One region of the Paraburkholderia sp. Cpub6 genome, then DNA from elsewhere that is predicted to be linked to it. Evidence: riboswitches for the same ligand, from Rfam matches in the RefSeq annotation. Region 1 holds a riboswitch; each other region holds the start of a gene.
What was found. A riboswitch is a leader RNA that binds a small molecule or an ion and turns the genes downstream of it on or off. The one in region 1 is predicted to bind cobalamin.
Positions count from the first base shown of each region.

Region 2: another riboswitch for cobalamin. It lies ahead of HDG33_RS36720 (CbtB-domain containing protein); the one in region 1 lies ahead of cobA (uroporphyrinogen-III C-methyltransferase).
Region 3: another riboswitch for cobalamin. It lies ahead of HDG33_RS00375 (TonB-dependent receptor domain-containing protein); the one in region 1 lies ahead of cobA (uroporphyrinogen-III C-methyltransferase).

Region 1 is NZ_JACHDM010000015.1:892-14,543, reverse strand. Features, by position in the region: gene HDG33_RS23110 (CHASE2 domain-containing protein) at 1-611, shown strand, start outside; gene HDG33_RS23105 (DUF4136 domain-containing protein) at 654-1,268, shown strand; gene bluB (5,6-dimethylbenzimidazole synthase) at 1,305-1,964, opposite strand; gene HDG33_RS23095 (cobyrinate a,c-diamide synthase) at 1,948-3,327, opposite strand; gene cobO (cob(I)yrinic acid a,c-diamide adenosyltransferase) at 3,331-3,933, opposite strand; gene HDG33_RS38095 (cobalamin biosynthesis protein) at 3,930-4,364, opposite strand; partial or broken gene cobA (uroporphyrinogen-III C-methyltransferase) at 4,452-5,177, opposite strand; cobalamin riboswitch at 5,372-5,631, opposite strand; cobalamin riboswitch at 5,712-5,990, shown strand; gene cobW (cobalamin biosynthesis protein CobW) at 6,192-7,283, shown strand; gene cobN (cobaltochelatase subunit CobN) at 7,298-11,116, shown strand; gene HDG33_RS23070 (ATP-binding protein) at 11,113-12,213, shown strand; gene HDG33_RS23065 (VWA domain-containing protein) at 12,270-12,884, shown strand; gene HDG33_RS23060 (flagellar brake protein) at 12,952-13,652, opposite strand, start outside.
Region 2 is NZ_JACHDM010000079.1:18-3,107, forward strand. Features, by position in the region: partial or broken gene HDG33_RS37070 (hypothetical protein) at 1-245, shown strand, start outside; gene HDG33_RS36715 (CbtA family protein) at 382-1,122, opposite strand; gene HDG33_RS36720 (CbtB-domain containing protein) at 1,134-1,355, opposite strand; cobalamin riboswitch at 1,396-1,551, opposite strand; gene HDG33_RS36725 (histidine phosphatase family protein) at 1,622-2,242, shown strand; gene HDG33_RS36730 (hypothetical protein) at 2,256-2,696, opposite strand; partial or broken gene HDG33_RS37965 (IS5/IS1182 family transposase) at 3,010-3,090, opposite strand, start outside.
Region 3 is NZ_JACHDM010000001.1:57,604-71,255, forward strand. Features, by position in the region: gene HDG33_RS00315 (leucyl aminopeptidase) at 1-717, shown strand, start outside; gene HDG33_RS00320 (DNA polymerase III subunit chi) at 770-1,186, shown strand; gene HDG33_RS00325 (DUF2486 family protein) at 1,271-2,089, shown strand; gene HDG33_RS00330 (c-type cytochrome) at 2,114-2,452, opposite strand; gene ilvD (dihydroxy-acid dehydratase) at 2,600-4,273, opposite strand; gene HDG33_RS00340 (LysR family transcriptional regulator) at 4,432-5,418, shown strand; gene lgt (prolipoprotein diacylglyceryl transferase) at 5,479-6,384, shown strand; gene HDG33_RS00350 (SIMPL domain-containing protein) at 6,479-7,204, opposite strand; gene HDG33_RS00355 (EVE domain-containing protein) at 7,449-7,907, opposite strand; RNA gene ssrS (6S RNA) at 8,049-8,230, opposite strand; gene HDG33_RS00365 (cell division protein ZapA) at 8,297-8,611, opposite strand; gene HDG33_RS00370 (ATPase) at 8,608-8,967, opposite strand; cobalamin riboswitch at 9,187-9,451, shown strand; gene HDG33_RS00375 (TonB-dependent receptor domain-containing protein) at 9,542-11,473, shown strand; gene HDG33_RS00380 (iron ABC transporter permease) at 11,513-12,577, shown strand; gene HDG33_RS00385 (ABC transporter ATP-binding protein) at 12,607-13,416, shown strand; gene cobT (nicotinate-nucleotide--dimethylbenzimidazole phosphoribosyltransferase) at 13,450-13,652, shown strand, end outside.

The DNA.
Region 1 (13,652 bases):
AACGCTACGCGCAACGCGCGCTCACGCTTGCCGACGACTTCGTGCAACTGGCGCGCGCCGAATCGCAGGCCTATGTGCTCGAGCCGCTGAGTCTGACCGAACTCGTCATCGATGCGAGCGACGAGGTCTGGCCGCAGGCGCACGCGAAGCGCATCGCGCTGCATACGGAATCCGGCGACGACGCCGACGACGATCCCTGGATCTGCGCCGACCGCTCGCTGATGACACGCGCGCTCGTCAATATCCTGAACAACGCGGTCAAGTACAGTCCGCCCGACACGCGCATCGTGTGCAGCTTCACTGGCCAGCCGGCGGCAAAGCGCGCGGGCAGCGAGGCGCCGCGCGTGTCGTGCACGATCCGCGACCAGGGCTATGGCATTCCTGAGGAGCAGCAAGCGGGATTGTTCGAGCGCTTTCGCCGTTTTCACGAGGCGGAGCGGCCGGAAGTGGGCGGCGCGGGACTCGGCATGGCGTTCGTCAAAACCGTCGTCACGCGCCACGGCGGCAGCGTCGAAGTCGTCAGCGCGCCCGGCGAGGGGACGGCCTTCACGATCTGGCTGCCCGCGCTCGACGACGCGCCCCTCGACGAATCGATCGCACCGCGCGTCTGATGCGCCTTTGATGTATTCGATGTACTAGAGAGAAAACAAAAAATGGCAAAGATCGCTCACCTCTGTGCCGCGCTCGCCGCGGCGAGCCTCACCGCTTGCGCGGGCCTAAGCGCCGACGTGCACACCGTATCGGCTAACGGCGCCGACCGCGCCGTTGCGCTGCAAGGCGAGCAGACCTATTCGCTCGCGCGCACGCAGCCGCAGGACGACAGCGTCGACCATCCGCAAGTCGAAAAGCTGTTGCGCGACGAGTTGGCGAAACACGGGTTCGTCGATACGGCGGGCAAGCCCGCGCATTATCGGCTGTCGATGGCGTATAGCACGCGGCCGGCGTCGATCGGCATCGGCGGTGAGGATTGCGCGCCCGCCGATTGCGGCGCGGGCAGCGACGGTCCAGGCGCGCTGCTGTTTGGGCGCAAGTATCAGCACGCGCTGACGCTGCGCTTTTTCGACTACGCGAGCGGCGCCGAGCGCTACAAGGTCGGCGCGGTGTTCATGGATCGCGATGCGGACCCGCTGCATGCACTGCCGTTGCTCGTGAAAACCGCGCTCGCGAAGCTGCCGTTCGATGCGCCGGCCGACTGGCGTGTGAAGCTCAGCATCGACAAGACGAGCGGTGTGCCGAACGTCGACTCGATGGAGCCGCTGCAGCGTTAAAACACAGCCTCGGATCGCCGGGGCCGCGAGTATCAGTTATTCCTGCGCCGGCTCGTCTCGCGGCCAGCGGTTTTCGAACACGCAATCGGCGAGCGGCAGACGGCTCGCCCAGCGCTCCGTTTCGAGCATTGGCTCGCTATAGAACGCAGCGACGTGGCCGAGGCACAGAATCGCGACCGGCCGAGCGCCTTCCGGCATCCCCAGTAGCTGGTGCACCGCGTCGACATCGAATAGCGACACCCAACCAAGCCCGAGTCCTTCCGCGCGCGCGGCGAGCCACATGTTCTGGATCGCGCACGCGACCGACGCGAGATCCATCTCCGGCAGCGTGCGACGGCCGAAGACGTGTCGCTCGCGCCCGTCCATCAACGCGATCACCAGCAGCTCCGCGCATTCGCGCATGCCTTCCACCTTCAGCTTCATGAACTCGTCGCGGCGCTTGCCGAGCGCATCGGCGGTGGCGAGCCGTTCGCGCTCGACGATGTCGCGCAAGCCCGTGCGCAGCGCCGCGTCGGTGATGCGCACGATCCGCCACGGCTGCATGTAGCCGACGCTCGGCGCGTGATGCGCCGCGTCGAGCAGACGCCGCAGCACCGCCGGATCGACCGGATCGGGCACGAAGTGGCGCATGTCGCGGCGTTCGTAAATCGCGCGATAGACCGCATCGCGCTCGGAGTCGTCAAAAGGTTTCGCCATGAAAGAGGGCGGCCGTGAAAGCCGGGTTGGAGGGCCAGTAAGCGTGCATATAGGTTGCCACAATCGGGCCCACCCGGAACACCGCTTCGCCGCGCGCGTCGCTGTGCGCGCGCGTGGCGAAGCGCTGCGGCGCGAGCGGCGTCGCGAGCTTCGAGTAGTGGAACGTGTGGCCGGTCAGCGTGCCGTGGACGCCATCGATCTGCTGCATGCCGAGCGACGTGAAGCGCGTTTGCATCGTCGCGTGACCGGGTAGCAGGCCCAGCATCGGCGTGTTAGTGCCTTGCGCGTCGGTCAGCGTGTCGAGCAGATAGAGCATGCCGCCGCACTCGGCGACCAGCGGTTTGTCCGCCTCGACGTGCGCGCGGATCGATGCGGCGCTGTTCACGTTGCCCGCGAGCGTCGCCATATGCAACTCGGGATAGCCGCCCGGCAGATAGAGCGCGTGCGTGCCGGCGGGCAACGCTTCGTCGGCAAGCGGCGAGAAATAGCTGAGCCGCGCGCCGAGCGCTTCGAGCAGCGCGACGTTGGCCGGATAGATGAACGAGAACGCGGCGTCGCGCGCGATCGCGATGTGCTTGCCTTCGAGCAGACGCTGCAGCACTTCGGGCGAGGGCACGCCGAAATCGACCGGCGGCGGCAGTTCGGCGAGCGTGGTCGACGCGAGCGTATCCGCCGCGCGTTCGAGGCGCGCTTCGAGATCGTCGATTTCATCGGCCTGGTGTAGGCCGAGGTGGCGGTCGGGCAGCGTGATCTCGTCGCTCGCGGCGAGGTGGCCGCACCAGCGCAGCCCGGGCGGCAGCGCTTCCTGCAGCATCTGCGCATGCCGGGCGGAGCCGACGCGATTCGCGAGCACGCCGTGGAACGGCAGTTGCGGCCTGAAGCGCGCAAGGCCGAATGCGAGCGCGCCGAAGGTCTGCGCCATCGCCTGCGCGGAAATCACCGCGAGCACCGGCACGCCGAACGTGGTCGCCAGATCGGCGCTGCTCGGCGTGCCGTCGAACAGGCCCATCACGCCTTCGATCAGGATCAGATCGGCTTCTTGCGCCGCCCGCGCGAGCAGGTTGCGGCATGCGCTTTCGCCGACCATCCACAGATCGAGCGACAGCACCGGCGCGCCGCTCGCGCGCGCGAGGATCATCGGATCGAGAAAATCCGGTCCGGTCTTGAACACGCGCACGCGACGTCCGAGCCGCCGGTGATAGCGCGCGAGACCGGCGGTGATCGTGGTTTTGCCTTGTCCCGACGCGGGCGCGCTAATGAACAGCGTGGGGCACGCCGCGGAGCAAGTCCCCTGGGGGGACGCCCCGAAGGAAGTCCCCTGGGGGGACGCCGCGGACGAAGCCCCGTTGGGGGACGCCGACATCGCTCAGAACTCCACGCCGCGCTGCGCCTTCACACCTTGCTCGCGATACGGATGCTTGATCGCGCGCATTTCGGTGACGAGGTCGGCGGCTTCGATCAGCGCGTCCGGCGCATGGCGTCCGGTCACGACGACGTGCAACATCGGCGCACGCGCGTTGATCACCGCGAGCACTTCGTCGAGCGGCAGGTATTCGTACTTCAGCACGGTGTTCAGCTCATCGAGGATCACCATCTGATAGTCGCCGCTTTCGATCATCCGCCGCGCTTCGTTCCAGCCCTTGCGCGCGGTCGCCATGTCGGCCTCGCGGTTCTGCGTGTTCCACGTGTAGCCGTCGCCCATCGTGACGAAATCGCATTGCGCGATCGCGCCGAGGAAATCGCGCTCCGACGTATGCAGCGCGCCTTTGATGAACTGCACGACGCCGAGCCGCATGCCGTGGCCGAGCACCCGCACGGCCATGCCGAACGCGGCCGTGCTCTTGCCCTTGCCGGTGCCGGTGTTGACGATCAGCAGGCCTTTTTCGACGGTCGCGCCAGCCTGCTTCTTTTCGTGGCCTTCGCGGCGGCGTTCGGTCATGCGTTGATGTGATTCCGGATCGGTTTTCATCGAGGGTCCTGGTTTTGAGGGGCGGGATGGGATGGGGGCGTGTCGCTAAGGGCAGCGTCGTTCGCCGCTGCGATCGCCACCGTGATGCCGGCGTGCGCGGTCTTGCGTACGATCAGACGCACGTTTTGCGCGGTTGTGGAGGAGTCCGGCGCCGTTGCCGCCAGCAGCGCGCACGGCTCGCACACACCATCGACGCCGAGATGCGCGTGTGCCGCCGCCGACGGCGACGCGACCGTTACCGCGGCGATCTGCTCGCGGCTGAACAGTTGCAGCGGCAGCTGATGGCGCGAGCAGAATTCGAGCAGGCCGGCTTCGTTGGCTTTGGTGTCGATCGTCGCGATCGCGCGGATCTGCTCGAAGGCATTCGATCGGAGCGCTGCGCGGACGGCGGCTTCGATATCAGCGGCTTCGCTGCGCAAGCGGCAACCGATGCCGACGCTCAGCGTTTTGATCGCGCGTCCGAATCCGTGTCGTGTCGCGCTCGCTGCCAGTTCGTGAGCAACGCCGGCCTCGCGTTTGGCCGCATCACGCGCCAGTGCGAGCGACGCCACACCGCCGATCACGACGATCGCCGGCGAGCCGAGCCCCGCGCGCGCCACCGCCTCGGCGAACTCGCGAAGCGGCGCGAGCACATGACGCTGCTCAGGCCGCGTCGCCGACTCGATCGCCGCGCACGGCGTGTCGGCGGACATGCCGGCAGCGAGCAATGCGCGGGCGATCTCGCCGAGCCGGCGCATGCCCATGTAGATCACCAGCGTCATGCGCGTCGCGGCGAGCGCGGCCCAGTCCGGTTCGCCACTGCCGGCGCCGTGGCCGGTGACGAACACGACGCCCTGCGCGTGATCACGATGCGTGACCGCGATACCGAGCGCCGCGGGCGCCGCGATGCCGGCCGTGATGCCGTTGATCACGTCGACTTCGATACCCGCGGCCCGTAGCGCCTGCAACTCTTCGCCGCCGCGGCCGAACACGAACGGATCGCCGCCCTTGAGCCGCGCGACGCTGCGCCCCGCGCGCAGATGCCCGAGCATTTGCGCGACGATGTCGGCTTGCGGCGTCGACGGATGGCCGCCGCGTTTGCCGACGTACACGACTTGCGCGTCGGTGCGCGCGAACTGCAGCACGTCGGGATTCACCAGATCGTCGACGAGCACGACATCGGCCTGCGCGAGCGCGCGGGTGGCCTTCAGCGTGATCAGTTCGACGTCGCCGGGACCGGCGCCGATCAGCCAGGCGCGCGTCATCGCGGCGTGCATGGCGCGCGCCATGCGGTGATGGAAGAAGAGAAGCGGCGTGCGACAGCACACGCGGCGGTGAATATAGAGGTCATGCGCAACTGCGAATCCGGGCACGCGCGATGCCGCGCTGCTACGCCTTCACATCCGTTCCCCGCGGATTCCGGCGGCCGGCGGCGCCACGTGATGCACGGATGCAATGCGGCACCGCCTCCGCGTCTGGCCGGTATCCGGGCTGGCGGCCTCATGCGCTTCGCCTTCCCGTCCCGGTTTGTGGATTCGCGGGACAGTGGCATCAAAAACGCATGCGCGGCACGTCGGAATCGAAGGCGAATCGAATCGCGCGCCGCAGGTCGCTTACCGTTGCGGGGACAGCACAGGTTGAACGCGCGAGGCGCTGCCTGTTTCCCGTTTAACTGCACACGCGAGCGCATGTGCGGGCACCAAACGCGCGCATACGATAGCACATGGCGCCTTGCCGGATAAGCCTCGGCGGCGCTTTCCGGCTCGGTGCGTTGCTTGACTGCGCAAGTCCCCGGGCCTACACTCGCACGCACTTTGGGTGCTCGCGTGCGCGCTCGTGCGCATGCAGTTAAACGGGAAACAGGGAGCCATCTGCTCTGGAGCGGCTAACCTGTGCTGTCCCCGCAACGGTAAGCGAAAAGCGGTTCCGGCTTGATAGCCGGGCACCGCAGTGCCGGCTTCGATGTCCTCGCGTAAGGTCGCGTGGACATTTCACCACTGGACGAGAAACCACTCGGCCGGGAAGGGGAAGCGGCGCTTTCGCCAGCCCGGATACCGGCCCAAAGAAGCAGAACGACCGCCGCGGGGATGCGGCGGCGCGTTCATGACCTCAGTTCCGCTTTCTGTATTTCCGTTGTCGCGGCCATGCCGTCGTTCGTCCCCGTGTCTGGTGATCGCTGGTAGTGCTGCGCGTGCTTCATTCGCTCCATTCGCCAGCCGATGCGGACCCTCGCGCGGACTTTCCGGCATACCGATCAACGCCAAGGGATGGACCTCACGATGCAAACTCAATTGCGCAAGATCCCCGTCACGATCGTCACGGGCTTTCTCGGCAGCGGCAAAACCACGCTGCTGCGGCACATTCTTCAGCATGCGGGCGGCAAGCGCATCGCGGTGATCGTCAACGAGTTCGGCGAGCTCGGCATCGACGGCGAAATCCTCAAGGGCTGCGGCATCGGTTGCGATGAAAACGGCGTCGAGACCGAAGGGCAATTGTATGAACTCGCGAACGGTTGTTTGTGCTGCACCGTGCAGGAAGAATTTTTCCCGGTGATGGAAAAGCTCGCGGAGCGCCGCGATGAACTCGATCACGTGCTGATCGAAACGTCGGGCCTGGCGTTGCCGAAGCCGCTCGTGCAGGCGTTCAACTGGCCGCAGATCCGCAATGGCTTCACGGTCGACGCGGTGGTGACGGTGGTGGACGGCCCGGCCGCCGCGAGCGGCCAGTTCGCCGATAACCCGCTCGCCGTCGATGCGCAGCGCAAGGCCGATCCGAATCTCGATCACGAGTCGCCGCTGCACGAGCTGTTCGAAGACCAGTTGTCGGCGGCCGATCTGGTGATTCTGAACAAGACCGATCTGATCGACGAGTCGCGGCAGCACGAGGTCGAAGCCGCGATCCGCGCGGAGATTCCGCCGCAGGTGAAGATCGTGCGAGCGCAGCAGGGGCGGCTCGACCTGCATACGCTGCTGGGCCTCGAAGCGGCGTCGGAAGAGACGATCCACCTGCGTCATGACCACCACGGTTCCGCGGACGACCCCGATCACCACCACGATGAATTCGATTCGGTCGTCGTGCAGGCATCCGTACCGTCGCGCGACGCGGCGCTCGCCGCCTTGCTGGCGCTCGTCGAAACCCACACGATTTACCGTGTCAAAGGCTTCGCGGCACTGCAGGGCGCGGCGATGCGTCTCGTGATCCAGGGCGTGGGCCGGCGCTTCGACAGCTACTTCGACCGGCGCTGGCAAGCGGGTGAAAATGGCGACGGCGCGTTGAGCCGCTTCGTGCTGATCGGCGCAGACCTCGACCAACACGCGCTGCAACAGGCGTTCGACGCGGCGCTCGGCGCGACGTCGAACGCGACGGCATAAACGGGCGCACCAGCATGCATCTGCTGCGCACGACGCCGGGCGGCTTCGTCGACGATACGCAGGGCGTGATCCGCATCGATCAGCAGCCCGCCGAGATCGTCGTGCTCAGTTCCGCCGACACCACGCTGTCGCTGCTCGCGAGCGTGGTGCCGCGTCTCGGCGACGGCTTCCCGAGCGTGCGGCTCGCGAACGTCACGTATCTGCGTCAGCCTGCCTCGGTCGATTTCTATCTGGACGACGTGTTGCAGCATGCGCGCGTGGTCGTCGTCGATCATCTCGGCGGCGAAACGTATTGGCCGTACGGCATCGAGCAGGTGGTCGCGCTCGCGCAGCGCAAACAGCAAACACTCGCGATGTTTTCCGGCGATCTGCAGGAAGACCCGAACCTGCTCGCGCGCAGCACCGCGAGCGCCGAGTTGTGTCAGCAGCTGTGGCGCTATCTGCGCGAGGGCGGTCCGCAGAACGCCGAGGCGTTTTTGCGCTGCATCGCGTATCGCGCGCTCGACTGGGGGCGCGAACCCGATCCGCCCCGCGCGTTGCCGGCCGCGTCGTTGTATCACCCGGAGCGCGATACCCCCATCGTCGCCGACTGGCAGGCGCGTTGGCGGCAAGACGCGCCGGTCGTCGCGATTCTGTTCTACAAGGCGCATCTGCAGGCCGCCAATACCGCGGTGTTCGATGCGCTGATCGACGCGCTCGAAGCGCAAGGGCTCAATCCGCTGCCGCTCGCGATCACGTCGCTGAAGGATGCGGTGAGCCGCGATGTCGTGCAGTCGCTGTGCGCGCAACATGGTGTCGCGCTCGTGCTGAACACGACCGCGTTCGCCGCTTCCGCGATCGACGACCCGGAGCCGCTCGCGCTCGCCGGCGACGCGCCGGTGTTCCAGGTAATCCTGAGCGGCGGTAATCGCGAAGACTGGCTGAAGGACAACCACGGCCTCAATTCGCGCGACATCGCGATGCATATCGCGCTGCCCGAAGTGGACGGGCGCATCATCACGCGCGCGATCAGCTTCAAGGGGCTCGCGTATCGCTGTGCGCATACGCAGGTCGACGTGGTCCGCTATCAGCCCGACCTCGAACGGGTGCGCTTTCTCGCCGAACTGAGCCGGCGCTGGTGCCGTTTGCGTTCGCTCGATAACGCCGACAAGAAAGTCGCGTTGATTCTCGCCAACTATCCGATGAGCGAAGGGCGCATCGGCAATGGCGTCGGGCTCGATACGCCGGCGTCGGTGGTCGGCATTCTGTCGATGCTGCGCGATGAAGATTATCGTGTCGGCGAATTACCCGAAAACGGCGACGCGTTGTTGAACAGGCTGACCGAAGGCGTGACCAACGATCCGGTCGTACGCGATCTGCGTCCGGCCCTGCAAAGCCTCGCACTCGACGACTATCTCGCGCATTTCAACGCGTTGCCGGCGAGCGCGCGCGACGCGTTGAACGCTCGCTGGGGCAAGCCCGAGCAGGACCCCACGCTGCGGCGCGGCCGCTTCATGATCGCCGGCTGGCGCTGCGGCCAGGTGTTCGTCGGCATTCAGCCTGCGCGTTCTCGCGAGCACGGCGACTACGCGAGCTATCACGATGCGGAGCTCGTACCGCCGCACGCATACCTCGCGTTCTATTTCTGGCTGCGCCATCAGTTCGGCATCGACGCGGTCGTGCACGTCGGCAAGCACGGCAACCTGGAATGGCTGCCGGGCAAAAGCGTCGCCTTGAGCGACGCGTGCTGGCCCGATCTGATTCTCGGACCGATGCCGCATCTATATCCGTTCATCGTCAACGATCCGGGCGAGGGCAGCCAGGCGAAACGGCGCGCGCAGGCGGTGATCATCGATCATCTGATGCCACCGCTTACACGCGCCGAAAACTATGGGCCGCTGCAGGACCTCGAACGCCAGGTCGACGAATACTACGAAGCATTGATGGTCGATTCGCGTCGCGCGAAGCTCTTGCGTCGCACGATTCTGACGACGATCGTCGAGCATCGGCTGCACGAAGAGCTGAGTCTCGCGGCGCCGAACCGACAGGACGATGAAGACGCGCTGCTCACACGCGTCGATGCGTGGCTGTGCGAGCTGAAGGAAGCGCAGATTCGCGATGGCCTGCATACGTTCGGGCAGTCGCCGCGCGGCGTGCAGCGGCGCGACACGCTGCTCGCGCTCGGGCGCTTTCCGGTCGGCGATGGGCAGGGCGGCAAGGCGGGGCTCGTCGACGCGCTGGCGCGCGATCTGCGCATCGATCATCGGTTCGACCCGTTGACGGTGGATTGGGCCGCCGCATGGGACGGCCCGCGACCCGAGGTATTGCAGCGGGTCAGCGATGCGCCGTGGCGACATTACGGCGATACGCGCGAGCGGTTGGAATTGCTCGCGGGCGTGCTGTTGCGCGGCGTCTGCGGTGTCGATTGCGATGACGCGGATCGTTCGCAGGCCGTCCCCGTAGCCGACGAAAGTCTGCCGCAAGCGGCACAGGTGATCGCACGCCTGCGCGACGACGTGCTGCCGCGTCTCGATGCCTGCGGCCCGCAGGAAATGACGCAGCTGAAACGCGGCCTCGAAGGACGTTTCGTGCCGCCAGGTCCGAGCGGTTCGCCGTCGCGCGGTCGGCCCGACGTGCTGCCCACCGGCCGCAACTTCTATTCGGTCGACACGCGCGCGGTGCCGACGCAAGCCGCGTGGGCGCTCGGCCTGAAATCGGCGCAGCAACTGATCGAGCGGCATCTGCAGGAGCACGGCGATTATCCCCGCGCGATCGGCCTGTCGGTCTGGGGCACCGCGACGATGCGCACCGGCGGCGACGATATCGCGCAGGCGCTCGCGCTGCTCGGCGTGCGGCCGAAATGGGCGCCGGGCAGCCACCGTGTGACGGACTTCGAGATCATGCCGAGCGACGCGTTCGATCGGCCGCGTATCGACGTCACGTTGCGCGTATCCGGATTCTTTCGCGATGCGTTCGCGAACGTGATGCATCTGTTCGATGCGGCCGTGCAAGCGGTTGCCGAACTCGACGAGCCCGCGGAGCTGAATCCGATTCGCGCGCGCGTGCAGCGCGAACGCGATGCGTTGATCGCGCGCGGCATGGACCCGGTCGAAGCGCGCAAGCGCGCCGGCTGGCGCGTGTTCAGCGCGCGGCCGGGCACGTACGGCGCGGGTCTGCAGCAGATGATCGACTCGCGCCAATGGCAGACCGACGCCGATCTCGCGAACGCCTATCAGGCGTGGGGCGGATATGCGTACGCGCAGAAGAGCGCGGGCGAGGAAGCGCATCAAGCGTTTGGCACGCGCCTCGCAGCGATGGACCTCGTGCTGCAGAACCAGGACAACCGCGAGCACGACGTGCTCGATTCGAATGACTACTACCAGTTTCAGGGCGGCATGGTCGCGGCGGTGCGGCATCTGGCAGGTCAGCAGCCGCGCGTCTATCACGCGGATCACAGCAATCCGGCCGCGCCGCGCGTGCGGACGTTGCAGGAGGAGATCGCGCGCGTGATCCGCTCGCGCGTGGTCAATCCGAAATGGCTCGACGGCGTGAAGCGCCACGGCTACAAGGGCGCGGCCGAGATCGCCGCGACCGTCGATTATCTGTATGGCTACGACGCGACCGCGCGCGTGATCGCGGATCATCAATACGCGCTCGTCGCCGATGCTTATCTGAATGACGCCGATACGCGCGCGTTCATGCAACGGCACAATCCGCATGCGCTGCATTCGATCTGCGAGCGTTTGCTCGAGGCGATGCAGCGGGGGCTCTGGCAGCAGCCGGGTGGCTATCGCGCGCAGGTGGAAACGCATCTGCTTGCGAGCGAACAGCAGATCGAAGGAAGACAAACATGAATGGAGCGATGCGAGGAGCGGACGACCCAGGTTGCTCCGCCTGTGTATCGGGTACGGCGGCGCGGCCCGTTTTTCCGTTTGCGGCGCTGATCGGCCAGGCCTCGTTGCAGCAGGCGCTGGTGCTCGCGGCGATCGACCCGGGCTTGGGCGGCGTATTGATCAGCGGACCGCGCGGCACTGCGAAGTCGACTGCCGCGCGCGCGCTTGCCGAACTGCTGCCGGAGGGAGAGCTCGTGAATCTGCCGCTTGGCGCGAGCGAGGATCGTCTGATCGGCACGCTCGATATCGAAAGCGTGTTGCGCGACGGCTCCGTGCGCTTCTCGCCGGGGCTGCTCGCGAAGGCGCATCGCGGCGTGCTGTACGTCGACGAAGTCAATCTGCTGCCCGATGCGCTCGTCGATGCGTTGCTCGATGCGGCGGCGAGCGGCGTGAATACCGTCGAACGCGATGGCGTGTCGCATAGTCATGACGCGAGCTTCGTGCTGATCGGCACGATGAATCCCGAAGAGGGCGAGTTGCGGCCGCAATTGATCGACCGCTTCGGTCTGATGGTGGAGTTGCAGAACGCGTTCGAGCCGCAGGTGCGGCAGGCGATCGTCAAAGCGCGGTTCGCGTTCGATCTCGATCCCGCTGGGTTTCGTACCGTTCACGCGGAGCAGCAGGCTTCATACGTGCAGCGAATTCGCTCGGCGCGCGCGGCGCTGCCGCTGCTGTCGTTCGATGACGCCGTCCATGCGCGCGTGAGCGCGCTATGCATCGACGCGGCCGTCGACGGTTTGCGCGCCGACCTCGTGATGCTGCGCGCGGCGCGCGCGCTGGCCGCATTCGAACGGGCAGGTGCGGTGACGGTGCGGCATGTGGAGCGCGTTGCCGATCCGGTGCTGCTTCATCGGCGGCGTCAGCATGATTCGCAACATGCGAATCAGCGCCGGCCAGAAAGCGAGGCGCCGACTCGGGACGTCGCTGCGGGTGCGTCTGGCGATACGGCTGGATCCACGACACCTTCCGCCGACTCCGAGTGGGGCTACCTGCCGCCCGAGCCGGCCGCGGCTTTGCCTGTCAAAGGCGTCATTGCGCTCGACGCAAAAAAACGCTGAGCCATCGGAAAGGCGCCGCCGCTGACTCGCGCAGCGGTTTTCGATGGCGACAAGGCGTGGGGGCGGATTCGCGCGACACGTCGCGCGGCGAACCGGGCAGGCGCATTGCATGGCCACCGACGCTCGCCGCGATGCGCGAGCACACGCTGCGTCGTGAGCATCTGCGCTTCGTAGGGGAAGTGCCGCGTGGCGGTGTGCTGCATTGCTTCGTGCTCGATTGCTCCGGGTCGATGCTGGCGGGCCAACGCCTCGCGTTGGCGAAGGGTCTACTGACTGCCTTGTTCGACCGTGCGAGTGCGATGCGCGCCGAGGCTGCGCTGATCTGCTTCGGCGGTGCGGGAGCGGATGTGCGCTTCGGCCCCGCCGTGCCGCGCTGGTGGAACGAGCGATGGCTCGCGCCCGTGGGCGGAGGCGGCGGTTCGCCGCTCGCGTCGGGCGTGCGCAGCGCCGCGCAACTGCTCGAACGCTGCGCGCGGCGACGGCCGGCCCAGCAGCGCTGGTTATGGATTCTGACCGACGGCCGCACGAGCGACGAACCCGCGCGGCCGGCCGACGTCGATGAAGTCGTGTTCGTCGATTTCGAGCATGGTGCGATACGGCTCGGTCGTTGCGAGGTGCTCGCCCATGCCTGGGGGGCGCGGCGGTTGACGCCGGAAGAGTTGCTCGGCTGATCGATGTGTGCGCAGCGAGGTGGACGCTGTTGTGTCCGCACGCGCGTTGCTTTTCTGGCCGTACCGCTTATTTCAGTCCGTTGGACCAGTGCTGCACATCCTCCTGACGATCGAACACGAACACCTTCATCGCCATCTGTTGAACGGAATCGAGTTGATCCAGTTCTAGCCCATGCAGGGACGGCTCGCCAGGCGTTTTGCCCTTCTGAACGTTGCGGATCACCGCCGTCGTCTCGATCTGTGAATCGTATTCGGCCGACTTCAGCCGGAACGCGATGCGCAGCCGCTCGCCGACTTCGCCCAGTGTCCATGACGCACTCAACGACATGCCGAGCGCGCTGATGCCCTTGGCGAGTCCAAGGCCTTCGTAAGTGTCACCGCTCCCGCCGATGCCAAACCGCACGGGCAGGTGCGCATGGACGCGGATCGATTTGCGCTCACGGAGCCGGCGGACCATACCGGGCCTCGACAACACGGCATAGTCGAACGGCACGCGGCAGACCGCTTCGACCGTGCAGACGAAACGGAACACGGCCTGACTCGCGATCGCGACGACCTCGACGTTCTCGCCGGGCGTGAGCGGCAGCGGTTGGCCCTGCAGCACCGGCGGCGTGACGAACAGCGCATGATTCGGCGCGAAACCGATGATGCCGCAAGGTTGCATCGGCGCGCCGCTGCCGAGTTGCGAACGCATGCCGATCAATGCGCCGATCTCGAGGTGCATGTCCTTCAGCGTCAACTCACCGGCGTGGTCAGGCTGGGCGGTTG
Region 2 (3,090 bases), on a different contig from region 1:
CCGCGCCTGAACCACCACTACCCGGCACTGCTTCGTTTGCGTCGCTGCGTCTGCAGCAGAGAAGCGAGATTATGGAGAGCGGTCGACAACACGTCAATACCCTTCTCACAATTTATTTTAAAAAGTTGAAGAGCTTAAAAATTGAGCAGCGCCGCGTGCAACCTGAATTAGTTAGGCTTCCAATTGAATTCTCCGGAGCGCCGCGGCGAAAGGGAGAGATGAGTGGAGTTGCGAAAAGCCGTTAAGCAGCTTTTCCACAGAAAATGTTTGCAAGGCTGTGGATAACCGCTCCACAACCGCGGCAAGTGCTTGATCCAAAACCATTCTCGCGCGTTGCGCGCGAAGCATGGCCGCTTGCGCGGCCGCGTGTCACCGTCACAATCAGGCGGACTTCATCGTCACCCGCGCATTCGTACGCATAAAAGCGCTGCGCTCGACCATCGCGCCAAACAGCAGCCCGATCGTCGTCCACATGACCACCTGCATGCCGATCGCCGCGACGCGGAACTTCCACAGCAGCACAGCCGGGAACGCGGCCGGCACTTCATTGATGACCGGCATCGACAGTTGCACGGCCGCGATGATCACGACGAACAAGAGCCACGCGACGATCGAACCGTTCCACGCACCCAGCTTCGCCGCCGCGCGACGCCGCACCTTCAGCGAAAACACCATCGTCGCGAGCGAAATCGCGATCATCAGAAAGAACAGGCCCGTGCGCGTGCCGATCGTCTCCGGATCACCGACCGACGGCGGATTGGCCGGATACTTGATATTCGGCACGATCACGAGCGTGATGAACGCGCCAAGCGCGAGCCACGCGGACAGCGCGCGCACGCTCAACGTACCCGCGCGTCCATACCCATACGCAAACACCAGCGAGAACAGCCCGCCAAAAGCCGCGCCATACGTGACCACGCCAGTCAGCAGGCCGAGGCCAGCCTGCGTCTGACGGCTCACGATTTCGGGCTCGGGCGCCTCGCCGCGCGCGGCGGCCGCTTTTTCTTCGAATGAAATGGCCTGATCGACCTGTGGTTCGCCGACGATTCGCGCGAACGCGAACGTAAGCAAGCCCGCGACGATGCCCGCGAGCATCCCGCGCACCAACAATTTACCTACCATGTCGAACTCCGTTAGTGGCAGGGAAAGCCGAGCAGATGACGGCCGTCGTGCACGAACTCATGCACGTACATGCCGGGCACGAGCGACGTCGCGCCCTGTTCCGCACCAACGAAGTAAAGCGCGAGCAACAGCAGCAAGCCGCCGAACACGACCCACGGCAGCAGTTCGCGCAAAGGAATGGGAGTGGGCTGGGCCGCCGGTTGCGCGGCGCGATCAAGAACAGCTTCGGTCATGATGGACATCTCCTGGGGTGACGCGCCCCGAAAGTCGATTGCAGAGGCATGGTGCGAAGCTCAGGTCTGGCTTTCGGCTCTTGTGGATTGCAATGTCGATTACAGTGGCGCGACCGCGCCGGGCTCTCACCGGCTTCCGTGCTTCGCAGTGCCGCTATTCTACGCGCTAAACTGCGGCTTCCGTGACGGCGGGGGCTACCTCGCAACGCGCGCCGCGAGCCGATGAAACCTCGCAGGCAAGTACGAATGGAGCGCCAACGCAAAGAATGAATACGCGACTATTACTGGTGAGCCACGCGGCAACGGCCGCGCAACGCGCGGGCCGCTTCCCTGCCGACGATCCGCTCGACGCGCGCGGTCGCGCCGAAGCCGAAGCGGCGCGCGCGCGTCTCGCGCTTCCCGCCGACGCCGCCGTGTTCACCAGCCCCGCCGCCAGCGCGCGCGAAACGGCCGCCGCGCTCGGTCTGAGCGCCACGCCTGCCGACGCATTGGCGGATATCGACTATGGCAAATGGCGCGGCCAGCGCCTCGCGGACATTGCCGACGCAACGCCCCGCGAACTCGCCGCCTGGACACGCGAGCCCGACGCCGCGCCGCCCGGCGGCGAGTCGTTCGGTCAACTCGTGCAGCGGGTTGGAGAGTGGCTCGACGCGCAGCAGGCAGACGTGCGTTCATGCAATGCCGTCAACGAAGCAAGCTTCGCGGCCTTTGCGCACAGTCGAACCATCGTCGCCATCACCCACGCGGCTCTGCTGCGAGCGGCAATCGTGCACGCCCTCGGCGCATCGCCAAACGTGTTCTGTCGCATCGAGATCGCGCCGCTGTCGGTCGTCGAATTACGCCACTCGCGACGCGGCTGGTCGTGGTGGCCGGCCGCCACCGCCTGAACGGCACCGCCGCTTACCTGCCCGACACCACGAGCCGCAACCGGTTGGACCCCTCGGGCGTCACGGTGATTTCGGTGCGTCGATCCTTCGCGCCGAGATAAAAGTGCTGACGTCCCGGCGAATTCTGATCGTGCGTTGCATCGGGCAGGCAGGACGCGACGTCGGCCGCGGCCGCTTCCAATGCATCCGCGTTCGAGCCCGCCGCCTGATGCGGCGTCCACGTGCACTGGAAACTTCGATGCGCGGCCGAACATTGCGCGTCATCGCCATAAGGTTGCGCAACGCCCTTGCCGTCGTCGGGTGTCAGCGAGGCGAAGCCGTCCGGCGCCGCGGCCACGATCCGTTTGAGCGCACCGCAAGGTCTGGGGCTATCGTCGGCGGATGCACCGACCGGCAGCAGCGCAACGAGCGATGCCGCGGTAAGCGCGATAGCAGAAAGTCGACAGGTTTTCATGGTGTGCGTGAAGCTTCCCAAGTGCTGCTGAAGAAAAACTCGCAGCGAGCCACCTTTCTTTAACAGCACGCTTCATGCCCATGCGCGCGAGGCCCGAGCACGCAGGCAATGCACGACGGCACACAAATTGCGTAGCGCCATACCGGCCGCGACATCGCGCCCGTTCCGATCAAAGCCACTGCCGACGTCATTTCAACCATCATGTCGACCACTACCGCCGCCCCTACCCCCGCCCGCATATCGTCGGGCATCGAAGGCATCGACGACATCCTCGGCGGTGGTCTTACGCCGAACCGCATGTACCTAGAGCGTGTTAGGCACTTTTCATAATCGGTGCAGCATGAACGAGCATAAGCATGGCGAAGACGACGAAGTGCAGGCCTGCCAGGGTTTC
Region 3 (13,652 bases), on a different contig from region 1:
GCCGCGCCGGTCGTGCTGGTCGGCAAAGGCGTCACGTTCGACACGGGCGGCATCTCGCTGAAGCCGGGCGAGGGCATGGACGAGATGAAATACGACATGTGCGGCGCGGGCTCGGTGCTCGGCACGCTGCGCGCGGTCGCCGAGATGGGCCTGAAGATCAACGTGGTCGGCATCATTCCGGCCGTCGAGAACATGCCGTCGGGCACGGCCACCAAGCCGGGCGACATCGTCACCAGCATGAAGGGCCTCACGATCGAGGTGCTGAACACCGACGCCGAGGGCCGCCTGATTCTGTGCGACGCGCTCACCTACGCGGAGCGCTTCAAGCCGGCCGCGGTCATCGACATCGCGACGCTGACGGGCGCCTGCATCATCGCGCTCGGCCATCACAACAGCGGCCTGTTCTCGAAGGACGACGCGCTCGCGGGCGAACTGCTCGACGCGTCGCGCGAAGCGGCCGACCCGGCATGGCGCCTGCCGCTCGACGACGAGTACCAGGACCAGTTGAAGTCGAACTTCGCGGACGTCGCGAATATCGGCGGGCGTCCGGCGGGCAGCGTGACGGCCGCGTGCTTCCTGTCGCGTTTCACGGATTCGTACCCGTGGGCGCATCTCGACATCGCCGGCACCGCGTGGAAGAGCGGCACCGCGAAGGGCGCGACGGGCCGTCCGGTGCCGCTGCTCGCGCAGTTCCTGATCGACCGCGCCGGCCAATGACGCAGTGCGGTAAGCGCGCGCACGGCGCGCGGCAAGCGGGGCGGAGCGGCCGATGACGAGAATCGACTTTCACTCGAACGTCGGCGATTCGCTGCTGTACGCGTGCCGCCTCGTGCGCAAGGCGTATCTGGCGGGCCAGCCGCTCGTCGTGCTGGCCGAGCCCGCGCGCCTGCGCGCCTTCGACGAAATGCTGTGGACCTTCTCGCCGCTCGACTTCGTGCCGCACTGCATGGCGGGCACGCCGCTTGCCACCGACACGCCCGTCGTGCTGGCCACGAATCTCGACGACGTGCCGCATCATCAGGTGCTGCTCAATCTGGGCGCAACGGTGCCGGCGCAGTTCGCGCGCTTCGAAAGATTGCTCGAAGTGGTCGGTAACGCACACGAGGAACTCGCTGCGGGCCGCGAGCGCTATCGCTTCTATCGCGATCGCGGCTATGCTTTGAACAACTACAAGCAGGGCGGCTAGTTCGTTGCGCTGCGCGTCATGGCCGCGAGGAACGCGGCATGCGGACCGCCTGCCCTGGCTTCGACTCAAACACGGAGAGCGCACGTGTCCGATCCCCACGACAATTCGATTCCGGTCCTGAACGAGGTCCTCGTGCCGGGCCGCGCGCGCGAGCCGCGCGAGGCGTCGACCGATACCGCCGCGCCTGCATCCCAGCCGGGCGCCGAGCCCGCAAGCCCAGCCGTCGCGCAACCGGCGGCGGTGCCCGAGCCCGCTTCCCGCACGGAGCCCGCGTTCGTGCCACCGCCCGCGCATCGAGCCGACCCGACGCTGGCGCCCGAGCCGGTACTCGCGCCCCAACCGGTGCCCACGCCCGAGCAACTGAGTTCGCCGGAGCCCGTGCTCGTGCCGGAGCCGATGCCGACGCGAGAAGCCCCGCATGCGGCGGAGCATGAGCCTCTCGCGCAGACCGAGCTTCATCAGCCGCACGTGGCCGATCACACGCACCCGAGAAAACACGCACGGCCGCATCACGGCATTCATGTGCGACATGGGCATGACGACTTGCATGAGGACGTGGAGGTGTCGCCCGGCGTGTTCGATCGTACCGAGCCCTTCATACCGCTCGAAGCCGGCGCGACCGTGCCGCCGGATATCGACCATGAAGGCGCGCACGAAGCCGCTCCCGCTCGGCCGACACTCGATGCCGACGCGCTCGCCGCACGTTTGCACGGACGCTTCCAGCGTTTTCTGACGGGCGAGGGGCGCGGCATCATCGAGGCGCGCTGCCGCGATGCAGTGCAGCAGCACACCAGTCTGCTCGTGAGCCAGATCACGCGCGAGGTCGCGCAGACGCTCGAAGCCGAGATGACCGACTGGGTACGTGAAGCGGTGGAAGAAGAAATCGCGCGGCGCTCGCGTTGACGCCGCGGTGACCTGAGAGCGCCGTTATTTGAGCGTCAGCACCCAAGCCGCCAGCGTGGCCGCCTGATCGGGCGTCAGTTGCGTGTTCGCGGGCATCGGCACGGTTCCCCATACTCCGGTGCCGCCATCGAGGATCTTGCGCTTCAGATAGGAGGCGGCGTCGTTGCGGCCCGCATAGCGGGCTGCAACGTCGTGCAGCGCCGGCCCCATGAACGGGCGAGTGACCGAGTGGCAGCTCATGCAGTTCTTCTGCTGGGCGAGCGCGAGCCCGGCTGTTTCGGCTCGGGCTGCGGGACTGGCGGCGCTCAATGCGGCGGCGAGCGCAACAGTGGCTGCCACGGCTGCGTACGACATCGATTTCATTATGGTCTCCGCCAGTGCAGATGCCCGGCTCGTGGTGCACGCATTATAAGAGCAAAGGGGCGCACGGATTTTCGTGCGCCCCTTGCGTTTTCGCGTAACGTGGCGGCGGGTTATCCCTGTCGGGGCGGGCCACGCCGGCCGCGGTCATTACCCCGTCACCGCCCCTCGATTCGCCGGCTGCGCGAGCGCGAAATACTTGGCCATCACGCCGCGTGTGTAGCGCGGCTCCGGCGCCTGCCATGCGGCGCGGCGGCGCTGCAGCTCGGCATCGTCGATGTTCAGTTGCAGCAGCAGCTGGTGCGCGTCGATCGTGATCGAATCGCCCTCCTGCACGAGCGCGATCGTGCCGCCGACGAACGCCTCCGGTGCGACGTGCCCAACCACCATGCCCCAGGTGCCGCCCGAGAAGCGGCCGTCGGTGATGAGCCCGACCGATTCGCCGAGCCCCTTGCCGATGATCGCCGAGGTCGGCGCGAGCATTTCCGGCATGCCGGGGCCGCCCTTCGGGCCAAGGTAGCGCAGCACGACGACGTCGCCGGCGACGATCTTGTCGGCGAGGATCGCTTCGAGCGCGCTCTGCTCGTCGTCGAACACGCGCGCCGGGCCCGTGATGACGGGGTTCTTGAGCCCGGTGATCTTGGCGACCGCGCCGTCTTCGGCCAGATTGCCCTTCAGGATCGCGAGATGGCCTTCGGCGTAAAGCGCCTTGTCGATCGGGAAGATTACCTGCTGATCGCTGCGCGGCTTGGCTGGTACGTCCTTCAACTCCTCGGCGATCGTTTTGCCGGTGATCGTCATGCAATCGCCGTGCAGAAGCCCGGCGTCGAGCAGGATCTTCAGCACCTGCGGAATGCCGCCCGCCTTGTGCAGATCGGTGGCAACGTACTGGCCCGACGGCTTCAGGTTGCAGATCACCGGCACTTTTTTGCGCATGCGCTCGAAGTCCTCGATCGTCCATTCGATCTCGGCCGCGTGCGCGATCGCCAGGTAGTGCAGCACCGCGTTGGTCGAGCCGCCGGTCGCCATGATCAAGGCAACCGCGTTTTCGATCGACTGCTTCGTGATGATGTCGCGCGGCTTCAGATCCTTCTTGACGGCTTCGACGAGCACACGCGCCGATTCGGCGGCCGAGTCGACCTTCTCCTGGTCGGGATTCGCCATCGTCGACGAATACATGAGCGACATGCCGAGCGCCTCGAACGACGAGCTCATCGTATTGGCCGTGTACATGCCGCCGCACGAACCGGTCGACGGACACGCATTTTTCTCGATGCCCTCGAAATCCTCCTGCGACATGCGGCCCGCCGTGAATTCGCCGACCGCCTCGAACGACGACACGATCGTCAGATCAGTGCCTTTCCAGTTGCCCGGACGGATCGTGCCGCCATACACATAGATGCCCGGCACGTTCATGCGCGCGAGGCCGATCATGCCGCCCGGCATGTTCTTGTCGCAGCCGCCGATCACGACCACGCCGTCCATCCATTGCCCTTGCACGCAAGTCTCGATGCAATCGGCGATCACCTCGCGCGACACGAGCGAGTACTTCATGCCCTCGGTGCCCATCGACATGCCGTCCGAGATCGTCGGCGTGCCGAAGGTCTGCGGGTTCGCGTCGGCGCGCCTGATCGCGGTGACGGCCGCGTCGGCGAGACGCTGCAGGCCGGCGTTGCACGGCGTAATCGTCGAGTGGCCATTGGCGACGCCGATCATCGGTTTGTCGAAATCCTCTTTCTGGTAGCCGAGCGCGTAGTACATCGAGCGATTCGGTGAACGCGCGATGCCTTGCGTGATGTTCTTCGAACGACGGTTGTAGGCCATGGGGAGCTCCAGTCTGGCTGTTCTGATGAAAGCGCGCGGCGGCGTCCGCGCGCGCATCCGTTCAGTGTAGTTCCGCCAGACCGTGCAAGCCGGCGGTTTTGCGTGACACGCGTCGTGTGTATTATTCGCGGTTGTTCAGGTCGTAAAATATATTAATCATGCTGCCGACGATCCCCGACCTGCGTCAGTTGCGCTATTTCGTCACCGTCGCCGAGGAAAAGCACTTCGGGCGCGCGGCCGCGCGTCTGTCGATGACGCAGCCGCCGCTGTCGCAGGCGATCCGCGCGCTCGAGGAGACGCTCGGCGTCGAGCTGTTCGCGCGCACCAAGCGCTCGGTCGAGTTGACGGCGGTCGGCGCCGATCTGTTGCCGGAGGTGCAGCGGCTGCTCGCGGCCGCGGAAGGGCTCAGGCCGCTCGCGCAGAGCCTCGCGCGCGGCGAGGCGGGCGTGCTGTCGCTCGCGTTCGTGTCGACTGCGGATTACGGCCTGCTGCCGCTGCTGCTGCGCGATTTCGGCGCGCGGCATCCGCGCGTGCGGCTCGAACTGGCCGAGGCGACCAGCGACGTGCAGGTCGAGGAACTGGTGGCCGGGCGTATCGACGCGGGTCTGGTGATCGCGCCGCTGCCGTCGCGGCATGCGGCGCAGCTGTCGTGGCTGCCGATCGCGCGCGAGCCGCTCGTGATCGCGATGTCGACGGAGATGGCGCAAGGCTTGCGGGGCAGCGTGAACGCAAACGGCAAGGGCAGCGCCGCCGAAGACCCCGCCGCCGAATGGCTCGACATGCCCGTCAGCCTGCGCGATGTCGCCGACGCGCCGCTCGTGATCTTCCCAAGGCGTCTCGCGCCAGGCTTTTATGACATCATTATGGATTGCTACGGCGTTGCGGGCCTCGCGCCACGGATCGGCCAGGAGGCGATCCAGATGCAGACCATCGTGAGTCTCGTGTCGGCCGGCATGGGCGTCGCGCTGGTGCCGCAATCGTTGCGTAACCTGCGGCGCACGGGCGTCGTGTACCGGCCGCTGTCCGAGTCGGTGCCCGCGATCGAGACGGGCCTCGTCTGGCGCAGCGACGAGGTCAGCCCGGTGCTGGCGGGCTTCATCGACATCGTGCGCGCGCATGCGGCGAGCGTCGCGTCGCGTGTCTAGATCCCGCTTCTGATTCCCTGTAAAAACTGCTTTCGAACCTGAACTGCCCATAACTACACGATGCTCATTCACCCCAATTTCGACCCTGTCGCCATTCATCTGGGGCCGCTCGCCGTGCGCTGGTATGGCTTGATGTACCTCGTCGCGTTCGTCGCGGCGATCGTCGTCGCCCGGCTGCGGCTGCGGCTGCCGTACGTCGCCGCGCAAGGCTGGACCGCGAAGGATATCGACGACATGCTGTTCTACGGCGTGCTAGGTACGATCCTCGGCGGCCGGCTCGGCTATGTGCTGTTCTACAAGGCGAGCTTTTATTTCGCGCATCCGCTCGACATCTTCAAGGTCTGGCAAGGCGGCATGTCGTTTCACGGCGGCTTTCTCGGCGTGACGATCGCGATGATGCTGTTCGCTTATCAGCGCAAGCGCTCGTGGCTGCAAGTCACCGACTTCGTCGCGCCGATGGTGCCCACGGGCCTCGCGGCGGGGCGCCTCGGCAACTTCATTAACGGCGAGCTGTGGGGCCGCGTGACCGAGCCGTCCGCGCCGTGGGCGATGCTGTTTCCCGGCGCCGCGCCTGACGACGCCACATGGCTCGCCGCGCATCCGCAACTGGCCGCGCAATGGCATCTGAACGAAGTGTTCGCGCAATATCACATGCTGCCGCGACATCCGTCGGAGCTGTACGAGATCGCGCTCGAAGGCGTGGCGCTGTTCTTCGTGCTGATCTTTTTCTCGCGCAAACCGAAGCCGCTCGGCGCGATTTCCGCAATGTTCCTGATCGGCTACGGCCTGGCGCGCTTCACGGTCGAATTCGCGCGCGAGCCGGACGATTTCCTCGGCCTGCTCGCGATGGGACTGTCGATGGGTCAATGGCTGTCGCTGCCCATGATTCTCGCGGGCATCGGCCTGATGGTGTGGGCGTATCGCCGTGGGCGTCGCGAGCAGGCGCAGGCGGTTGGCGCGAACTGAGCGGCGCTCGGCTAGCGTAGCGAGCGTTGCATGAAAAAACGCCACGGCATCGATGGATGCCGTGGCGTTTTCAGTTTGGGCTTGCGCTTGCGCGTCACTTCATCTGCACCGACCCCGACACGTTGACCGTCACCGTCGACGTGCCGCCTTCGAGCGACAGCGGCGCGCTCTTCGCGTCGGCGCCCATCGCGCGTGCGCTCATCATCATCATCGGACGCGGCATCACGCCGCTGTGATTCACGTTGACCTCGCGGATCGAATAGCCGCTAAAGCCGAACGCCTGCGAGGCCGCCGCGGCCTGCTCGCGAAACGATTTGATCGCCTCGCCGCTGAGCCGCTGTTCGGCCGCGCGCTGCGCTTGCGGCGACAGCGAGAAACGCACGTTGCCAACCTGCATGATCGATGCCATCTGTCCGGCGAGCTTCGATGCCGCGGCAAAGTCGCGCGATTCGAGCACGACTTCCGTGCGGCCGCGCCACGTCGAGATGCGTCCGTCGCGATCCGTCGACGGGAAGATCGAGAACGCGCCCGAGCGCGCGGTCACGCCGCTGACGCCGCGCGCTTTCTGCAATGCCGCGTCGGCGCGTTCATTCAGCGTCGACGTCAGCGACGACGGCTCGCTCGCTTCCTGCTCGTAAAACAGCGTGATTTCGACTTCGTCCTGCGGGACTTCCGCGCTCGCCTGCGCATTCAGCGACAGCACGCCCGAAGGCTGCGGCATCATGGTCTGCGCTCGAGCGGGTGCAGGGTTCAGTGCGAGTGCCACAGGCGCGCCCAAGGCGAGCGCAAGTGCGAGGGACCGTGCGGTTTTTGTCGTCATGACTGGAATCCTTGTTTGAACAGGTTGTGCACGTTCGACGCGAGCGCCGGGTGTGGCGCGCGGTTTGACGGATGCGCTGGCGAATGCATCGGCTTGCCGTCGAGCGGCCGGTTCGAGTTCACGCTTTCGTCGACCGATTAGGCGCGTTTTACCGACGCTTGGTTCCCCAATTAATGCTTCGCCGCCGCATCGGAAACGATGACCTGGATGCGATCACGACAGGTGCCGCGTCGCGCGTTCGCCCTTAAACCAGCTGTTTGGTGATGAAGCGCCATTCGGCTTCGGTCACCGGCGTGATCGACAGGCGATTGCCTTTGGCGAGCACGCGCATGTCCTGCAATTCGGCATGCTCGCGCAGCGCGGCAAGCGGAATCAGCCCGATTTTCTTCTTGAACACGACGTCGACGAGCATCCAGCGCGGCGTTTCCGGCGACGATTTCGCGTCGTAGTACGGACTCTTTTTATCGAACTGCGTAGGGTCCGGATACGCGGTCGACGAGACCTCCGCGATGCCCGCGATGCCGGGCTCCGGACAGCTCGAATGATAGAAGAGCACGCCGTCGCCGACCTGCATCACGTCGCGCATGAAGTTGCGCGCCTGATAGTTGCGTACGCCGGTCCACGGCAAGGTGCGATGAGGAGCGTTGGCGAGGTCGTCGATGCTTGCTTCGTCCGGTTCGGACTTCATCAGCCAGTAGCGCATGAATCGGAGTGAGCGTGTGAGATTGAACGAAGCGCTACAACAGCAGGCGCGTACGGAAAAGCCCCTGAAAAAGGCGCTCAAACGAAAAAACGACGACCAAAGAAAAACGGCATCGAACCGAAGTCCGATGCCGTTCCAGATAAGGTCCCCGCCTTAGCCGCTAGGCCGGCATCCTGAACCGAGGGTTCAGAATTGGTCGCAGTTAGCAACACTTCGGGTACATCAGACTGAGTGACGCGCACACCCGTGCTACAAATTTCCGCAACCGTGCACATGGCATTGGTTCAAGGAATGTATGACCTTGGCGAACCAGGCAGGGAAGCTAAACCGATGAAGCTACAACCCAAACCGTTCAACACGTGACCGGTTCGAAACCGGCCCACTACTGCTTACTGCAAGCTGTACTGCTCGATCACAGTACCTAGCTGTTCGTTCATTTGCTGCATTGTACGCCGGATTTCTTCAGCAGGAAATGCTTCTCCGTGTCGCACGCTGCTTTGCAGCTTAAGCAGTTCCGATGCCAGCGACAGCGCAGCCATCACCGCGATGCGATCGGTGCCGCGCACGTTGCTGCCGCTGCGGATTTTCTGCATCTCGGCGTCGACGCGCGCGACCGCCTCGAGCAGCGCGCCTTCCGTTTCCGGCGAACAGGCGAGACGATAGGGTACTTCGAGAATCGATACTTCGATCTGCTTGGTGGTCATGCGCTTTCTCCGTGTCGGCTCACGTCGCTTTCCGCTTCCTCGTGTTCGGGCTGGGCGGACTCGAGCAGATCGAGCTGGTTATCCGGTTCGCTGCTCGCGCGTGCGCGCGGCAATTTTTCGAGAATCGCATTCAGGCGCACCTGAGCGTCGTCGATCTTGGCGGACAGCGCGTCGCGTTCCGCCTGCAGTGCGTCGCGCTCTTCGCGCAATTGCGCGAGTTCCGCATGCGTGGCTTGCACTTCGGCACGCGTTTGCGCGAGCTGCTCTTCGAGCGCGAGCCGCGCTTCGTTGTGGCGCTGGCTGATCGCAATCAGCTTGCCGATGTTCTGGGAGAGTGATTCGAGTTCGGTGAGCATGTGCTGCGTCCTCTAAAGACATCGCATTTTAGCGCGGAATATTACAGGTTCCGACAATTGTCTCGTTTCGAGACGTAACAGCATCGCTTCGTGCACGTTCGTTGGGTGTCGCGTCGTCGACCATAAGATAAAAACCGGCAATCCATCCGACAATAACCTGCATTCAACAGAACCGATTGCGCTCCGGTCGACCTTTCTTGACGCCCCGCGAGGCCGCTCCTAAACTTCCCGCACTCTGGTGCCCGCGCGCGCTTTTCGGCGCGCGCAGTTAAACGGGAAGCAGGGCGCGCGCGGTGCCAAAACCGGATGCGCGAACCTGCGCTGCCCCCGCAACGGTAAGCGACCGCATGTGATGTGCTCATGCAGGTCGGTCCTGGTCGCAAGGTTGGAAGTTCAACGTGCGAGTGTGCCACTGCGCGTCACGCGTGGGAAGGCGGATCGATGTGTCGTAGCCCGGATACCGGCCAGAAAAGAGGGACGTCCCCCCGCGAAAACGCTAAACAAGGGGGCGCCTCGTGACGCGACGGCCTGCGGGGAAGCAGGCCGCGCACGCTATCCACAGGAATGTCATCCCATGCTGTCCCCCATCGCCCGCGCAACGCTGCTCGCGTTCGCGAGCCTGCCGCTCGTCGTGCATGCGCAAAGCGCCGAGCCTGCGTCTTCATCGTCCGCGACGGATGCAACCGCTGCGAGCGCCGCAAACGTTGCCGACGCGGCCAATCTCACTTCCACCGATGCGTCGGGCAACCTGCTGTCGCCGATCGTCGTGACCGCGCAACGCGGACCGCAAGCGTTGCGCGATGCGATCCCGCAGACCACGCGGTTCGATCAGCAGGACATCGCCGACACGACCGCGACCGATCTGCCCGGCCTGCTGCAACTCGCGCCAGGCGCGCAAATCTCGCGCACGGGTGGCCCCGGTTCGACCACGAGCCTCTTTCTGCGCGGCGCATCGTCGACGCAATCGCTGCTGCTGATCGACGGCGTGCGCGTCGATTCGGTGAGTCTCGGCTCAGCTCAACTCGCACAGATTCCGCTCGATCAGGTCGATCACGTCGAAGTGGTGAACGGCAACGTGTCGGCGTTGTATGGCTCGGGCGCAATCGGCGGCGTCGTGCAGGTGTTCACGAAAGACGGCGGCGATCATCCGCCGCGTTTCAATTTTTCGGTCGGCTACGGCAGCTATCGCACGCAGACGCAAACGGCCGGCGTGAACGGCGCGCTCGATCAGGACGGCCGCACGACTTTCAATATTTCGCTCGCGCGCACGAAGGACGACGGCTTTTCGTCGCTCAATCCGCTCGAGGCGCCGAACGCGAATCCGAACGCGAACGGCAATCTGAACGAGAGCATCAGCGCGTCGCTGCGTCACAAGTTCACCGACAGGTGGGACGCGGGCGTCAGCTACTTCCAGTCGAACAACGACAACAGCTACGACAATGCGTACGGCGAGCCCACCGATCTGAACAATCTCTATAGCAAGGTGCGTCAGGTGTCGGTATTCGCGAACGGCAAGCTGACCGACTGGTGGACCACCCACGTCACGCTCGCCGAGGGCGACGACCGCAGCGTGTCGAACACCAATGGCATCTACAACGGCCGCTTCGATACCGACAATCGCCAGTACACGTGGCAGAACGATTTCGCGCTCGCCGCGAACCAGAAGCTGCAACTCGGCTACGAGCATCTCGACCAGACGCTCGACTCCGACACGTTCGCCGCGCCCGACCGTCACGTCGATTCGGTCTTCGCGGGCTACAGCGCGCGCTTCGGCCGCAACCAGTTTCAGGCCAACGTGCGACGCGACCAGTACTCCGATTTCGGTGGAGCGAACAGTTACTATCTCGGCTACGGATTCGACATCACGTCGCGCTGGAAGGTAACCGCAAGCTATTCGGATGCGTTTCGCGCGCCGAGCTTCGACGATCTGTACTATCCGATCAGCGGCAATCCGTCGATCCAGCCCGAGCGCAGTCATTCGGTCGAAGCCGGTTTGCAGTACGCGACCGATGCGCTCGGCGTGATGCGTCTGAACGCATTTCAGACGCGCTATACGAATCTGATCGACTACGTGCAGACGATCCCCGGCATCTACCTCGCGGAGAACGTCGGCCGTGCGAAGGTGCAGGGACTCGAGGGATCGTGGAGCGGTCATGTCGGTAAGACCGACGTGCGCGCAACGGTGACGCTGCAGAACCCGGTCGATCTCGACAACGGTACCGACCTCGTGCGGCGCGCGCGTCGGTTCGGGTCGTTCGCGATGAATCGCAGCATCGGTGGATGGCGGGTTGGCGGCGAGTGGATCGTCAGCGGTCCGCGCACCGATAGCACGGGCAACCTCGGCGGTTATGGCATCGTGAATCTGTCGGCGCGCTACAACGTCACCAAAGCGTGGTACGTCAGTGCGCAAATCGACAATCTGTTCAACAAGGATTATGAAACGGCCTACTCGTATAACTCGCCGCGACGCGGTGCGTATGTCACGCTCGGCTGGCAGCAGCAGTGACGCGCGCGCCGGGTTGGCCGCATGCGTGAGCGCACGCGGATGAGTCGCGCGTCCGCTTCGCTGCGCGCCGCGATGGCGACGCCGCGCCCGATGAACGCGAAACGCGCGGCCGCGATCTGGCTCGGGCTCGCGCTCGCCGCCGTCGCGGTGCTCGGCGCGTCGCTGGTGCTCGGCAGCGTGCCGCTCGCGCCGTCGCGCGTGCTTGCGGCGCTCGTGCCGACGCACACGTTCGGCGGCACGGGCAGCGACGATCTCGCCGGCGAAATCGTGCGTACGTTGCGTTTGCCGCGCGCGCTCGCGGGCTTCGCGTGCGGCGCGTTGCTCGCGCTCGCCGGCGCGCTGCTGCAGGTGCTGCTGCGCAATCCGCTGGCCGAGCCATACGTGCTCGGCGTGTCGGGCGGCGCGGCGACGTTCGCGCTCGTTGCGATGATCGCGGGCGGCGCATGGTGGATCGTCGATGCGAGTGCGTTCGCGGGTGCGTTCGTGTCGATCCTGCTGGTGCTCGGCCTCGCGCGTCGCGAGCTATGGCGCGGCGAGCCGCAGGACACGTCGCCCCGTTTGCTATTGACCGGCGCGGTGATCGCGGCCGGGTGGGGCGCGCTGATCACGCTGCTGCTCAATCTCGCGCCCGACAGCCGTCTGCGCGGCATGCTGTTCTGGCTCACCGGCGACCTCAACGGCGGCGCGCTGCCGTGGACCGCGCTGATGGCGCTCGCGCTCGTGCTGCTTGCGATCGTGCCGGCCGCGCCGCGTCTGAACGTGTTGCTGCGCGGCGACGCGGCCGCGCAGGCGTTGGGCGTCGCCGTGATGCCGCTGCGTTTGCGTGTGTACCTGGTCGCGTCGCTGGCGGCGGCCGCGGCGGTGACGACCGCGGGCACGATCGGCTTCGTCGGTCTCGTCGTGCCGCACATGCTGCGGCTCGCGTTCGGCAACGATCAGCGCATGCTGCTGCCGGCGGCCGCGCTCGGCGGCGGTGTCGCGGTGATGGGCGCGGACCTGATCGCGCGGACCGTGATCGCGCCCGCGCAATTGCCGGTCGGCGTGATCACGTCGCTGGTCGGCGTACCGGTGTTCCTGTGGATGCTGCTCAAACGCCGCCGATGATACGAGCCAAACCCAGCCCCACCTGTTCGATGCTGAGCACGCAGCGCCTGACGTTGCGCGCCGGCGCGCGCACCTTGCTCGAGGCGTTCACGCACACGTTCCAGGCGGGCGAAATCTGGTGCATCGCCGGGCCGAACGGCGCGGGCAAGACCACCTTGCTATCGACGCTGGCGGGGCTGTTGCATCCGGCGGCGGGCCATGTCGAACTCGATGGCGTGCGCGTGGCCGACTGGCAGCCGCTGCCGCTCGCACGGCGCCGCGCGCTGATGCCGCAAAGCGCGGCCGATGCGTTCAACGCAAGCGTGCTCGACATCGTGCTGCTGAACCGCTTCCCGCATCTGGGCGGCTGGGGCTGGGAGCGCGACGAGGATCGCGCGGCCGCGCGAGCGGCGCTCGAACGGCTCGGCCTTGCGGACTTTGCGACGCGCGACGTGCTGTCACTATCGGGCGGCGAGCGTCAGCGCGTTGCCCTCGCGGCGGTGCTGTGCCAGGACGCGCCGCTGTTGCTGCTCGACGAACCGTTGTCGCATCTCGACCTGCATCATCAGGTCGACTGTCTCGAAGCGCTCGTCGCATGGACGCGCGAACCGCGCCGTAGTGTGCTGTTCTCGTGCCACGACCTGAACCTCGCGCGCCGCTTCGCGACGCACGCGTTGCTGCTCGACGGCGCGGGCGGCGCGTATGCGGGCCCGGTGCGCGACGTGCTGACGCCCGCGTTGACGAGCCGCGCGTTCGGCTATCCGCTGATTCTGATTCGCGACGGCGAGCACGAGGCGCTGATACCCGCGCCGCGCGCGCGTCACGAATCGCCTGCCGGCCATGACGCACAGTCAGGCTGATATTTATTCCTATCCCTTGTTTCGATCACACCTATGACTCGCATCCCACACCCAGCCGGTTTGCCCGAAGTCGCGCCGCTCGATCAGACGCTGCGCGCCGAGCTGCAGCGGATCATCGATACGCGCACCAAACCGCCCGGCAGCCTCGGCCGGCTCGAAACGCTCGCGCGCCAGATGGGCCTGATCCAGCGTAGTACGCGTCCCACCGTGCAGCGTCCCGCGATGATCGTTTTCGC